3 regions of the Sphingobium sp. B2D3C genome follow, and region 2 is predicted to be linked to each of the others. Evidence: riboswitches for the same ligand, from Rfam matches in the RefSeq annotation. Region 2 holds a riboswitch; each other region holds the start of a gene.
The links. A riboswitch is a leader RNA that binds a small molecule or an ion and turns the genes downstream of it on or off. The one in region 2 is predicted to bind cyclic di-GMP.
Positions count from the first base shown of each region.

Region 1: it holds a riboswitch for cyclic di-GMP, as region 2 does, so the genes downstream of both, M2339_RS12800 (DUF4402 domain-containing protein) here and M2339_RS03355 (autotransporter domain-containing protein) in region 2, are expected to answer to the same signal.
Region 3: it holds a riboswitch for cyclic di-GMP, as region 2 does, so the genes downstream of both, M2339_RS11730 (hypothetical protein) here and M2339_RS03355 (autotransporter domain-containing protein) in region 2, are expected to answer to the same signal.

Region 1 covers NZ_JAOQOK010000001.1:2,787,468-2,792,237, reverse strand. Annotated here, with positions in the region: gene M2339_RS12805 (FAD-dependent monooxygenase) at 1-589, shown strand, start outside; cyclic di-GMP riboswitch class I at 1,130-1,206, shown strand; gene M2339_RS12800 (DUF4402 domain-containing protein) at 1,472-1,999, shown strand; gene M2339_RS12795 (hypothetical protein) at 2,058-2,591, shown strand; gene M2339_RS12790 (hypothetical protein) at 2,626-3,573, shown strand; gene M2339_RS12785 (hypothetical protein) at 3,590-4,770, shown strand, end outside.
Region 2 covers NZ_JAOQOK010000001.1:722,770-727,539, reverse strand. Annotated here, with positions in the region: gene M2339_RS03355 (autotransporter domain-containing protein) at 1-2,248, opposite strand, end outside; cyclic di-GMP riboswitch class I at 2,439-2,513, opposite strand; gene M2339_RS03350 (pyridoxal phosphate-dependent aminotransferase) at 2,813-3,955, opposite strand; gene M2339_RS03345 (MFS transporter) at 4,217-4,770, opposite strand, start outside.
Region 3 covers NZ_JAOQOK010000001.1:2,513,748-2,518,517, reverse strand. Annotated here, with positions in the region: gene M2339_RS11730 (hypothetical protein) at 1-962, opposite strand, end outside; cyclic di-GMP riboswitch class I at 1,165-1,242, opposite strand; gene M2339_RS11725 (TetR/AcrR family transcriptional regulator) at 1,414-2,016, shown strand; gene M2339_RS11720 (hypothetical protein) at 2,342-2,746, shown strand; gene M2339_RS11715 (efflux RND transporter periplasmic adaptor subunit) at 2,743-4,002, shown strand; gene M2339_RS11710 (efflux RND transporter permease subunit) at 4,128-4,770, shown strand, end outside.

The DNA of each region.
Region 1 (4,770 bases), 2.1 Mb from region 2:
TGTCCGCTATCCGCCCAATCTGGAGTTTCTCGAATCCGGGCCCTATGTGCTTCTCGGCTTTCCGCTGACAGCCGCCGATGGCAGTCCGGAGCGGGGCCACCGCCGGGTCGGCTGGGGCTGGTACGACGCCGGACATAACGCAATCCTCCGCAGCACAGGGGCGGTCGAGGGCCCGCTGGTGCGGCATTCGCTGCGCCCCAATGACATGCCGGATGCGCTGTTCGACGAGCTGGCCGCCTTGGCGCGCCGGCACTGGCCATCGCCTTGGCGCGACGCGATCCTGGAATGCATCGCCCGCAAAGCGGTGCTCGGCACACCGGTCGTGGAATATTATCCCGATCGGCTCGTCGCCGGCCGCATGTGTCTGGTTGGCGACGCTGCCCATGTCTGCACGCCGATGACGGGCAATGGCTTTGCAACCGCCGCGCAAGATGCTCTCACCCTCGCGCGCTGCCTCGACCCGGCGGCCTTGCGGACCGACCCGAATGCCGCGCTCATGCGATATGAAGCGTCTCGGCTGCCCGAGGTGCGCAGACTGGCCCGGTCCGGCCAGCAGATCAGCCAGAACTTCGTGCGCTCTGCCGGTTGAGGCGGTTGCTCTGACATAGCGGTGGGTCGGTAGCACGAAGACCTTTTCAAGCCTGCCTTTCGTTGCTCTCCGGCATTGCGCCGACATCCTGAGGCAGCGCCCCACCGCAGAAGCGCTTCGATGACGGCCGACGCTTGGCCGCGTCGCGCGCTCCACGCCCTGACAAGCGAAGCGAGGGGAGAGGAGCCCAAGCGGCGCTTTTCGCGAGGCGGGCCTTGGCATTTAGCCCGGATGTGTAATTCGTCGGGATCATAGCGACGGCAACGAAATACATCCTCATGGAATTCGGTTTGGCGCGAGCTAACCGCATCGTCGGTTCGCTTCAGTCCGCGAAGTTCTTGGCGTGTTGCTTAGGCTCTGATGATCCAAACCTCGCGTTTATTTCATTGAAAACAAACGCTCTCCTAATCGGGCTGCTCGATCGGCGGTTCAACATGGGAGTAGTCGCACAATTCTCCATCTGGTCGTTCACCACATAGGCGTTGACTGTGTAGCGTATAATAGTTAAATCAAAATTTACCTAATAGCGCCCGAGATTCTCGGTCGAAACGGCAAACCATCGGCGACGATGGGACGCAAAGCCTCCGGTCCCTCACAGGGATAGCGGGGTTACCGAAACGGAGAACTATTGTGGACCTGTCGTCCTCGCGCCTTCCAGATCCTTTCCGCCCTCATCGGGCAACGGCCCGTCTTTGGCGACGGTCAGCAAGCACCCTTACCGATCATCACGTGATCCAGTTGCTTGCGACTGGCTCGCCAGATGCACCCGCTTGTAATCCCAAGACCCGCGAAACGCTGCCGCCCGAGGGCCTCCAAGGCGGGTGGGGTCTGATATTTTCCGATTAAATTCATGTGCATATCAAGTAAAAGAAAGACATCGTCATGTTCGTGAACTTGAAGTCTATCGCGACAATTGCGCTTCTGGGTTCCATCCCGGCGGCAAGCTACGCTCAATCCTCAGCATCTGTGTCGACCACGGGTACAGCCCGGATCGTTCAGCCGATCTCGATCGCAAAAACCAGCGACCTTGCGTTCGGCACTATCGTGAAACCCTCGGTAGCAGGGACCAACACGGTCACTGTCGATGCCTCGACGGGCAATCGCAGCCTGTCTGGTTCCGGCGATGCCGTTGCCGCTGGCGGCACGACGTCACGCGCAGCCTATACGGTCTCGGGTGAAGGGGGGCAGACCTTCTCGATTTCGGTGCCCGCCAGCTTCTCCATGACCGGTACGCCCGGCGGCACGATCACCGTCACGCTGACGCCGAGTGCCGCAACAGGCACATTGTCCAGCTCCATCGGCACGGCTGGCACCGCGACCTTCGGCGTCGGCGGTAGCTTCTCCCTGCCCAATACGCAGGCCTCTGGCAATTACTCGGGCACCTTCACGGCGACCGTCGCCTACAACTGACCTGTGACAGGAGCGTCTCGTGACGGTCTCATCATCCATCCGGATGGGAGCGCGCCTGTTGCTGGCGACCGCTCCTGCGCTGGGAGCGCTGTGCCTTTGCGCGGCGCTTGCAGCCTCACAGGTGAACGCAGCGGAAGCGACCGCGAAAGGCCAGGTTTCGATCGTGGAGCCGGCTTCGATTACGCAATCGGCGAAGGACATTGTCCTGCAGCCGGTGCTGGTTCTTCAGTCGAGCCTCCGGGTCATGATCTTGTCGCCAGGGCCGCAGTCAAACGAGAGCGACCAAAACGCCGGGCTTTCCATGGCCGCTCCTATTCAAATCGCCGGGGGCAGCAACCAGACGTTTTCTCTCCTGGTCTCGCAAGCATTCGTCCAGCCAGGCGCAGGGGGTTCGCTTAGGGCACCGATTGCGACGCTGAGCGATGATAATTTCCCGTCCTTTGAAGCCGGTCCCTCGGGATTCGAGGATGTCCTCATGGGCCGGCTGAGCGGCGATGGCCTTCTGTCTGTTCCTCCATTTCTTTTGAAAGCGCTGCGCGACAGCTACGGGCCCGACGGCGGGCCTTTGCTGGTCCTGGCGCAATATGAATGAGCGAGAGACGCCGGTGATGACTCTCCCAGGCGTCGTGAAGCGTCTCACGCGATCTGCGAACCAACGCAAGAGCATCGCTATCGCTATCGCGTTGGTCGCTGGCGCCTTCCCATCCGCTTTTTGCACTTCCTCTTCTGCCCAGCCTGCGACGACAGAGCAGGCCGGCGGGAGCGCCAGCCTCAACATCAATCCAAAGCGGATCACCTTTGATAGGCTGGGGCGGACGGCGAGCATATTCCTCTTCAACCAGGGCACCGCCGCCGGGGTATATGACATCAGCTTTGTCGACCGGGTCATGTTGCCCACCGGCCAGATCCGCCCGACGGATGAAGCAGACGGCGCGCCGGAGGTGAGAGACCTCAGTGCCAAGCTTCAATCCGCGCGTTCCATGATGCTGGTGACGCCCAGACGCGTGCTGCTCAAGCCGGGGACGGGGCAGACAATCCGTCTTCGTGCAGGTGGCACCGGCGACTGGCCCGCCGGCGAATATCGCACGCATCTGACGGTGACGGCGGTGCCGCCACCTGACACGGGCCTAACCGCCGATCAGGCTGCGAATGCTGAGCCCGGTGCTGTTTCGTTCCGCATCGCATCTGTTCTTGGGATTTCCATCCCTGTGATCGTGCGCATCGGCACGCCCCAGGTTGAGGCCGCGATCGAAAACACACGGTTCACGATGGAGAGCCCTGGGCCGGGGTCTGAGCTGAACAGCCCTACGCCGGTCGTCACTTTTGATCTTGTGAGGCGTGGGCCGAACTCCCTTTTCGGCGATATCGAAATCCGGAAGGCGAAGGCGCGCCGTGAGGACGAACCCTTAGGTGTCGTGCGCGGGATCGGTGTCTATCCTGAGATAGAGCGGCGACAGGTGAAGATCGCTCTGCGCTCTCATCCGCAGCGAGGCGAGCAAATCAGCGTCGTGTTCACCGACCAAGACACAGCTCCGGGGAAGATACTTGCGCAGAGCCAGATCTCCTTGCCGTAGCCTGTGGATTGGACTGATGCTCATGATCGCCACTGCTCAGCCTACTCCTCTTTGGGCGGACAGCGGCGAACTGGCCGCTGACGATAATCAACTTTTGCTGCTTGAGGTTGTCCTTGACCGGGCATCTTTATCGGATGCGCTTCCCGCACTTCAGGTGGGCGACGATATCGTTCTCATCCCCGTCGGCGCGCTGACGCGCCTTCTCGATCTGGATGTTCAGGTTTCACCGGCAGATGGGAGATTGACGGGGCAGGTGGGCCAGGCTCGCCAGTCCATCTTCCTTGATATTGCGTTGGGTGAGGCGCGGGCGGGCACGGCGCGCATCATTCTGAAGCCGGGTGACGCGCTGCAAGACAGCGGCGACATCTACCTGACCGTTTCCCTGATGGAACGGCTGCTCCCGGTGCGAATGACATTGGATGTGTCGGAATTGACGCTCAATCTGGAGGCCCGAGAGAAGCTGCCCGTTCAGATGCGGGCTGAGCGGATGGCGCAGGGAAATAACATCGCACGTTCTGGCGCTGTCCTGGAGCCGGTTCTTTCGGTGGCGGCGCCAGCTGGCATGCTGTCTTTTCCCGCCTTCGATGTAACCACGGATGTGGGTTCCGATACGCGGGGGCAACCCTTTCAAAGGCGGTTCGACGTGCGGGCTTCGGCCGCATTCTTGAACGCCGGATTTCAAGGTTATCTCGCGTCCGACGATCGTGGGAAGCCAGCTCTGGCGCGGTTGCTTCTTGAGCGGCGTGAGCCGAAGGGTGGCTTGCTGGGCCCCCTGCAGGCGACCAGTGCTTCCTTGGGCGATACATTCCTGCCGGCCCTCGCACTGGGCCCCAGAAGTGTTGCCGCGCGTGGCTTTGCGTTTTCAACCCGGCCTTTGGAGCAGGCGAGCATCTTCGAACGTGTCGATATTCGCGGCGAACTCCCGCGTGGGCATGACGTCCAGATCTATGTGAACGACATTCTGAGCGGTGCGCAGTCGACGGCGGTCGAAGGACGCTATGAATTCGACGATGTCCCCCTGGTTCGTGGCCTCAACGTCATCCGGATTGTGGATTATGGCCCCAATGGTAGCCGCACTGAGACCACCCGGGTCATTTCCGTCGGCAGTGGACAGGCCGCTCCCGGAGAACTGATTATCGACTTTGGCATTGGCGAGCAGGGCAAGACCCTCGTTGGCTTCGAGGGCTCGCAGGAGCC
Region 2 (4,770 bases):
CGTTTCCGCCGATATAGCTGCCGTCAGCCTCCAGCAAACCACCGTCGGTCACCGAGATGCTGCCCTCATCCGCACTGAACCAGCCATCGGCCGAAACCCAGTCGGCCGGCAGTTCGGAATGCAGCGTACCGACACGGAGCGCCGAACCCTGACCACTGATGCTGACCGAGCCGCCCGCGCCCATATAAATGCTGCCATTCACAGTTTCGACCGAGCCGCCATTTGTGATGGTCAGCGACCCGGAGGAATTGGGATTGCGGCTGATCTCGATGAGGCTTGAGTTGATCCAGCTCGCGCCGCCATCAACGGTAACGCTCCCCGCGGTGCCATTCATGCCAATGGCCGCAGAGACAGAGTTGAGCTGCCCCCCCGCCTTGATATTGAGCGAAGCCAGCTCCGCGCCGCCCACGGTCACCGTGCTGGCGCTGAAACCGCCCGTGAGGTCAAAGGCGCCGCCGGTGACATCCAGCGCACCGTTGAAGAGAGCGCCATTGCCGGTGAAAGCGAGCGCACCTTCGCCCGCCTTGACGAACCTGCCCTGGCCGACCAACGTGCCGGCGAAGACGGTGTCGCTGCTCTGGTCGAGCACGAGCACGCCGCCATCGGTGGAGACAAGGCCAGCTTCTCCGACAGTGAGCGAGCCCAGGGTCGCCTGATAGGTGGAGCCCCCCACGCCCAGCACGCCCCCTTCAACGACATAGGCCTGACCCACACCGAATGCGTCGCTGCTGGCAGCGTTCAGCGTCCCTTCGCGGACCGTCCAGCCGGTCGTCCCTGTCCCCGTGAGCGTCCAGGTGCCGGTCCCTACCTTCACGAACTCATCGAAATCATAATATTGCGTGCCGACCAATCCGGCGTCGAATGACGCATTGATGGCGCCGCCCAGCGCCAGGGTATTGGTGCCGCTCGCGATATCCGCATCCGCGACGAGGCCGATGATGTTGGAGCCGGCATGCAACTCCAGCGTCACGTCGCCGGCGCCCATCAGAATGGCGTGGCCGAAGGAAGGCGAGGCCTCGATGGTACCGGCGTTGATGATCGTGGTCGCCGCGCTGTTGGTGACGATACCGGTTTCACCCAGGATCGACCCGGAATTGGTGATCTGGACCATTCCGCTGAGCGTGTCTGCATCGACAGCTGCGATCTCGCTCAGCGATTGCAGCGTGCCGGTGTTGCTGATGACCACATCGCCAAGCGGCGTGCGCGCCTGAACTGCGCTTCTGGTTCTGCCGGTGACAATGCCGCTGTTGGTGATGGTGATTTTACCAGAGCCGGGCGCATCCTCATCGAAGCCGGCGACGGCAAGAATGCCGGTGGTGCCCTCCGCAATGCCTGCGTTGGTGATGGTGATATTGCCGATCTGCGAGGCGCCCTGAATCGCCGCGCCGTTGGCCGAGATAGCCTCACCCTGCTCCTGATTGTCGATCACCACTTCGCCGTTCGGCGTCCAGCCGACCAGCGCCTGATTGTTCACCGAAGAAACGTAGGCGTTGTTCGTGATTTTAGCCAAACCGTTGTAATTGACGACGCGGATACCCGCCGCCTGGGCCTCCACCTGGCCAGTGTTCATCACGGTCACTTCGACCGGCTCGGCATCGTTGAAACCGCCGTCGGCGTAAATTCCCCGTTGGGTGAAGTCTGCAGCCCCGTTGGTTTGCTGGACCGTGATGGCCCCGCTATTGGTGATGTTCACCGATCCTGCGTTGGTGGTGGCAGAGATGCCATTGGTTTCCACGCCTGAGACCGTCAGCGCGGCGCCATTCTCGATCGCGATGTCCCCCGCGATCTGGTTGCGAACCCAAATGCCACCGCTGCCACCCACGCTGTTGACTGTGACGTCCGGGCCCAAGGTGACCGAGATGTCGTTCCGACCCTGGATATTGGAACTGACGTTTACGCCGCCATTATCAGTGGTGCTGATCGTGGAATTGGTGATGAGCAGCGTCGACGTAATGTCGCCAGAGACTGTATTGTCCCACGTATAATAGCTGACGCCATCGCCCGTGATACTCCACTCGTCCTGTGCGCCGTTCACAGTGAGGCTGGTATCGCCTCCTTCAATACGAGCCTTAACCGACGAGGGTTCGCAGAAAAACAGGGTCACATCACCCTCAGCCTGGCAAATGCCAGGCTCGGCGTGGGCGGCCGATGCGCCTGCCAACATCCCCGCAATGCCGACGCTGCTGAACAGACCGGCCTTGAGAGCCTGCCGAACGGCGCCGCGCGTTTTGATTGCCTTGCCCTGCATTACGAAATCCCCTCGTGTGGGCCCACCGCCCAGATGATGTGAAGGGCAAACCGCCATGCAGGTGCGGTTCAACGGGATTTGAGACAGGATCGAAGCGCGACGACAGGGAGCGCAGCCTGAGGTTCAAACGAACCCCATGACCTTCTCACAGCAGGTTACACACGATATCCGAAAATGCTCTATTTCATCCCCCGGTAGCCCCGCTACCCCATTGGGGCCGGAGGCTTTGCGTCCCGCCGTTACCGACAGTTTGCCCTTGTCGAAGGCGACGAACACCCTTGGGAACGCCCGTGGGGCCGAGCCGTCATCTTCAGGAGGAATATTAACGTTAGCTGAGCGGCAGCGCAACAAAAAATCCTGGCCTTGTCAAGATGATGCGCATGCAGATCGGAGCCATGCAGCTGATTTGTCGTGTGAAAATCCGCGCCGCCGGTCTGGAGCGAGGCCATACCGGCCGTGTTAAGCCGATAACCATGGTTAACAGATGCGCAAGCAAGACATCGATTGCACTGCAATCCGCTCATCTAAAATATGGTTGGGGACCACCCGCCCGCGACGTGATCGTTACAGCCGTCGCTGGTCGGGCAACCACGCCGAAAGGCGCCGAACTGCCTCTCGCACTTCGGCTTCCGTGATCGCAAAGCTCAGCCGGATGAACCGATGGCCATTGACCGGATCATGGTCGACCCCCGGTCCCGTGGCGAGGCCTGTCTCAACGAGCAACTTCTTACAGAACGCCGGGCTATCATCCGTAAAGTCGCTGACATCCGCATAGATGTAGAAGGCACCATCCGGCGGCGCGATGCGTCGCAGACCGAGGGCTGGCAAGGCCTCCAGCAGAATGTCCCGGTTACGGGCGTAAGTGGCGCGATGCGCTTCCAGCTCTGGCGTGCAGTCCAGCGCCGCCAAGGCCGCATGCTGACTGACCGACGGCGCGGTCAGGAACAGGCTGCCCATATAGGCGCGTGCTCGCTCGACCATGGGGCGCGGCACATAAAGCCAGCCGAGCCGCCAGCCGGGCATGCAGTAATATTTGGAGAAGCTGCTGACGATCATCGCATCCGGTGCGAATTCTCCCATCGAGCGGCAAGGCGCGCCGTAGCTGAGGCCATGGTAGATTTCGTCCGAGATGATCGCGATACCGCGCTCCCTGCAGAGCCGCGCAATCGCCTCCAGTTCGGCAGGTGCGATGATCGTTCCGGTGGGGTTGGCCGGGCTGGCGACGATCACACCCTGCGGTGCCGGATCCAGCGCCGCGAGCGCGCGCGCCGTCAGTTGAAAGCGCGCCTGTTCGCCGCATTCGATCTCGATCGGCGTCATGGTGAGCGCGCGCACGGTGTTGCGATAGGCGACATAGCCCGGCCGCGCCATGGCGATCCGGTCGCCCGCCTTGAAACGGTTGCTCAACGCAAGGACCAATGCCGGCGAGGCGCCGCAGGTAAGCAGGAATTGATCAGGCTCGGCTGCCATGCCGTACCGCTCCCGATAAAGCTGGACGAGCCGCGCCTGCAGCGCAGGGCTCTCCCAATAGCCCATCGGATCGATGCCGAGCGCGTCGCGCGCAGCGTCCAGCGCGGCCTGCGGTGCCCCCGTCGAGGGCTGGCCAAACTCCATATGGAGAACCGAGCGCCCCTCCGCACCCAGGTGATAGGCCAACTTGCTCAATTCTATGGCCTGAAACGGCTCGACTTCCATCAGATCTTCCATCGCTCGGTACAGCGCCGATAGCGGGCGGGCGCGCAGATGCCAACGATGCAACCCCACCCCGGCCGTCGTTCATCCTCGCGGCGCATCTGCCGTGAAATCAAAAAATTGCGCCAGCGTCGTCGGGCGCTTCGAAGAATGCTTTCGGCAGAAAGAAAACGGCAGGTCGTATTTTCGGCCTGCGCGTGACGCGCATTTTCAGGCAGTCTGTCAAATGGCAGCTCGCAGAAACCTGCATCACGGAAGCAGGGCCTCCGACCCCCTTCAGCGGGACGGCTCCCCGAAACCAGAACTCCTTACAGCCTGAGCATAAGGTTTGATCGCCAGATACATGAGCGCCGCCCCGCCGGGGGCCATTACGGCGGCGAAGAACGCCATCGAGTAGCGCAGCATGCTCTCGTCCTTCAGCAGGAAATCGGTCACCAGCGCAATGAGCAGCGGCCCGAGGCCATTGCCGATGACACTGATGGTGAAGAGATACACAGCGCTGATCTGGGCGCGCATCTCGCTTGGCGTCACCATCTGGATCGCCGCATTCTGCGCAGGGGCGCTGGCGAGGCCGATGATCGACGAGATCATGCCGCAGAGGAAGGCGAGCCAGGGGCTGGGCATGAGCGAGGTGGCGATCGCGAAAGGAGCGGACAGGGCTTGCGAATAGAAGCAGACCCGCGCCATCGCATCGGGATTGCCGCGCTTGCCCATATATTCCGCAAACCAGGTGCCCAGCGTCAACGCAATCGGCGTGGAGATGAGGAGCGACAGCGCCAGCAGTGGCCCGATCTGCGCCGGTCCCCACCCATAGGTGCGCTCATAAAAGG
Region 3 (4,770 bases), 1.8 Mb from region 2:
GTGCCGAGCACGCCGCCATTTACGTCGCCGCCCGTGGCTGTTCCACCGCCAAGCACGCCGCCGCCTGACACGTCACCGCCCACGCCCACGGCGCCGCCGACAGACCCAACGGTCGAACTCACGGCGCCGAGCACGCCGCCCACGGCCCCCGTGCCCCCGCCGGGCAGGGACGCGCCGTTCGGCAGCACATTGGCGTTGACCAGCGCCGGATCGCCGCTCCCCAGCAGCTGATTGCCGCCGAGCGCGACATTCAGCAGATTGTCGGAAATGCCGCCGGTGGGCGCCGTAATGTTGGTCACGCGCACATCGGCGATGCCGTTCACGGTGGCCAGCGCGGTATTGCCTGCGTTCAGCACGCCGGCGGATGCGAGCGTGCCCGTCGGCTGGGTGTCACCGAGCACGCCAACGCCGATCGCGCCTGCGGTGCCATCAAGACCGTTGGTTACGGTGCGACCGCCAACGTCGATGGACACGATATCGCCGACCACGCCCTGCGCGCCCTGCAGCAGCAACGTGCGGCCTTCGCCGGCATCGACCAGCACCGTGCCGGTATCCTGCAGCACCCGCGTGATCGTGCCGGTCACGGGCTGCGTGACTGGCAAGGCAGCGGCGATGGGGGTGGTCACGCCTTGCTGGCCATCCGCGACGCCGAGCACGGCATTGCCGGCCGTCGCCAGAACCGGGGAGACCTGCGTAACGACGCCCCCAGCCAGACCGCCACCGGTGCCGCCGCCGCCATCGGCCGATCCGCCGCCCCCGGTATTTCCGCCGCCGGTGTTCCCACCGCCGGTATTTCCGCCGCCGCCCGTGTCAGTGCCGCCGCCGCCATTGTTGCTGCCGCCATCGCTGCTGCCGCCCGACCCGGGCGCTGGCGAGCCGACATTGGCGTAGCGGGAATAACCGCTGGTCTCGCAGGCGCTCAGCAGCATGGCGAGCGCGGAGCAGGCGGCTATGGCGGGCATGGCCCGGCATAGTCGTGACGTTCTGTTGGATCGGAATGTCGTCGTGGAAAGAACCTGAGCCATTGCGTCATCTCCTGTCAGGCTTGCAGCCGGGCTGGAGACGGAGCTATCCGATGGCAGGCCCACGTAGCGCGGAGCGGTGTGGAGCGATCATAGCCAGAGCGAGGCGTAGACACGCACACACAGCTCCGACCTCGGCTCCTTCGGCAACCCCGCTACCTTGAACCCAAGGCCGGAAGCTTTGCGTCACGGCGTCACCACCGCTTTGCCATTATCGGGATCGGAGTGATCCTGCGCTTGAAATGTCAAGCTCCGGAAAAGGTTCATGGAAAAGAGTCTGAACTTAACTTTTATCATGCTTGGGAGAACGTGCCGATCGAGCGGGACCGTCCTGGCTCCCTTCGTCGCACCGGACTCGACAAGCCCGTCGAGGAATTCTATACCGCCCGATATGGAACAGACCGCCATCAGGGGTCGGCCCCGCGAATTTTGCTGCGAGCAGGCGCTTGCGGCCGCGTTGCGTGTGTTCTGGACAAAGGGTTATGAGGGCGCGTCGCTCAGCGAACTGACGGACGCGATGGGGATCACCCGCCCGAGTCTCTATGCCGCGTTCGGCAACAAGGAGGCCCTGTTCCGCCAGGCGCTCGATCTCTACGAGCGGGAAAAGCTGGCCTATATCGGTCCGGCGCTGGATATGCCCACCGCGCGCGGCGTGGCGCAGCATCTGCTCGATGGCGCACTCTCCACGATTGCCGGCAATGGCCAGCCCACCGGCTGCCTCAGCGTGATCAGCGTCACCGCCTGTGGCGCGGAAGCGCAATCGATCCGTGAGGAAGTGCTCAAGCGCGGCGAGACCGTGAAGCGGGCATTGGTGGCCCGGATGCAGCGCGCCATCGACGAGGGCGAGTTTGTCGGGCCCGCCGATGCGGAAGCGATCACGAAATATCTCATCGCCGTTTTGCAGGGCATGGCGGTTTTGGCCGGCTCCGGCACCACGCGCGAGGAGCTGGAGCGCGTTGCCGAGACCACCATGGGGATGTGGCCCAGCCGCTGAAGCGCCCTCGGACCCAAGACCGATTTTGCGCGCTGCAAAATAAAATATCGGTCGGTACAAAAAACCGGGTTGACGCCTGAATATCCGATTAATATACCAGTCAGTACAGAAGGCATGGGGGTGCGTGCGGCTTGGCCGGGCGCGTTCTGCTTGCCCGACTTGATTTGACAGCAATTTCATAGGTTCTGGTTTCGGGACGGACGCGCCGGTCGCGCACCGTCTTTCCCGGATCGGTCCCTGGCATCCGCGATGCGCGCGCCCGGCAGCACTGGCTGTCCGGGGCTGCCCCGTCGTGCCTGCCGGGGAAGCAGGAGGAGACACGGTGATGGCATATCTGGATCTGAGAGATGGCGGGGCACGGGCGATGGTCCCGGGTGTCACTGCATCGGAGGCTGCAAGCCTTCAGGTGCAGGATGGCCACCTCCTTCCGGTCGAGTGGACGATTGTCCGCCTTGCGCGGGAAGACGGGTTGTCTTCGCTGCGCGAGGAGAGCCGCCTGGGCCGCCTGCTGCGCCTCGTCTTCGGCTTCCGCCGGGCCATGCCGCTGGCGAGCGCGCGCCTCGAAGCGCTGCGGCGCATCGCGGTGCTGAGCTGGCACCATGGCTACAACATCGCCCCATCCGAGCTCGGTCGCTTTTACGAGGCCGGCTATACGACCCATCAATATGAGACGCTGCTCCGCCACATCGGGGCCTTGCGTCTGTCGATCAAGCGGAGGAACCGCGCATGAACATGCTCAAGAAACTCAGCCCGGCGGAAGCCACGCCCATCGAAGGTGGCACGACGCGGCGGCGCTCGCTGACCCGTGCCGCCTGGGTGGCGCTGCCGGTGCTCGCCATTGCCGGCGGTTACGCGCTGATGCGCCCGTCGCCCCCGGCGCAGGCCGCGATGGCGGCGCCCACCGTCACCGTCTCGGCGCCGCTCGCGCGCGAGATTATGCTGTGGGACGATTATGTCGGCCGGTTCGAGCCGAGCCGCGCGGTCGAGGTGCGTCCGCGCATTTCCGGCCAGATCACGGCCGTGCATTTCACGGACGGTCAGATGGTCCGCGCCGGCCAGCCGCTCTTCACCATTGATCCGCGCCCCTTCCAGGCCGCGCTGGCCGAGGCGCGCGCTGGTGTCGCGACGGCCCAGAGCGATCTGGCGCTGGCCCGCAGCGATCTTGAGCGCGCCGAACGGCTGGTGGCGGTAGAAGCCGTTTCCAAGAGCGAAGTCGACCGTCTTCGCGCCCGCGTCTCGGCGGCATCGGCTGCGCTGGCCGGTGCGCAGGCCCGTGCCCGCAGTCGCGCGCTGGACCTTGAGTTCACCACCGTGCGCGCGCCCATTGGCGGCCGCATCTCGGATCGGCGGATCGACCCCGGCAACCTCGCCTCATCGGGAGAGGGCGCATCCGGCACGTTGCTCACCACCATCAACGCGCTCGATCCGATCTACTTCACCTTCGAGGGGTCCGAAGCGCTGTTCCTCAAGACCAAGCGTGATGCCGATGCCGACGCCACGCCGGTCGAGATCAAGCTGCAGGACGAAAATGCCTATCGCTGGAAGGGCAAGCTCGACTTTACCGATAACGGCCTTGATCCGCGCTCGGGCACCATTCGCGCCCGCGCCGTGCTGCCAAATCCCGATCTGTTCCTGACGCCGGGCATGTTCGGCAACATGCGCCTCTCCACCGGCGCGCCGACCCGCGCGCTGCTGGTGCCGGACACCGCCGTGCAGACCGATCAGGCGCGCAAGACGCTGCTCGTCGTCGGCAAGGATGGCACCGTCGCCGCCAAGCCGATCGAGCTTGGGCCGGTCGTGGATGGCCTGCGCGTCGTGCGGGCCGGGCTCGATCCGGCCGATCAGGTGGTGATCGTCGGCACCCAGCTCGCCATGCCCGGCGGCAAGGTGCAGGTCCGCAAAGGCCGCATTGTGCCCGAGACGCAGCCCGCGACGCCTGCCGCCGCGACCGCGCTGATGTCCGGCCAGGCCACGTTTACGCGCTAGATCATGATCGGCTTCGCCTGAAGCCGATCATGATCCGGTCCCTTTTGCTTTCCGCATGTCCGAGCCGTCAGGTGAAGCCGCCTGACCCGGACATGCTCTGAGCGCTGCCCCGAGGAGAGCTCCTCATGCGTCTGTCCCGTTTCTTCATCGACCGGCCGATCTTCGCGGCGGTCATCGCCGTCATCATCACGATCATCGGCGCGATCAGCTATTTCTTCCTGCCCGTCTCGCAATATCCCGAGGTGGTGCCGCCGACGGTGACCGTTTCGGCCATGTATCCCGGCGCCTCTGCCGAGACTGTGGCGGAAACCGTTGCCAGCCCGATCGAGCAGGAGATCAACGGCGTCGAGAACATGCTCTATCTCTCGTCGCAATCGACGGGGGACGGACGCGTGGTCGTCACCGTCACGTTCAAGCAGGGCACGGACCTCGATGAGGCGCAGGTTCTGGTGCAGAACCGTGTCGCCATTGCCGAGCCGCGCCTGCCGCAGGAGGTGCAGCGCCTCGGCATCGTTACCAAGAAGACCTCGCCGGACTTCCTGCTGGTGGTGAACCTCATTTCGCCCGACGGCTCGCTCAATCGCGAGTATATTTCCAATTACGCACAGACCCGCATCAAGGACCGGCTGGCCCGCATCGAGGGCGTGGGCGACGTGCAGCTGTTCGGCTCGCGCGATCTCTCCATGCGCGTGTGGATCGATCCGCGCCGTGCGGCGGCGCTGGGTCTGACGGCCGGCGACATCGTTTCCGCGCTGCGCCAGCAGAATG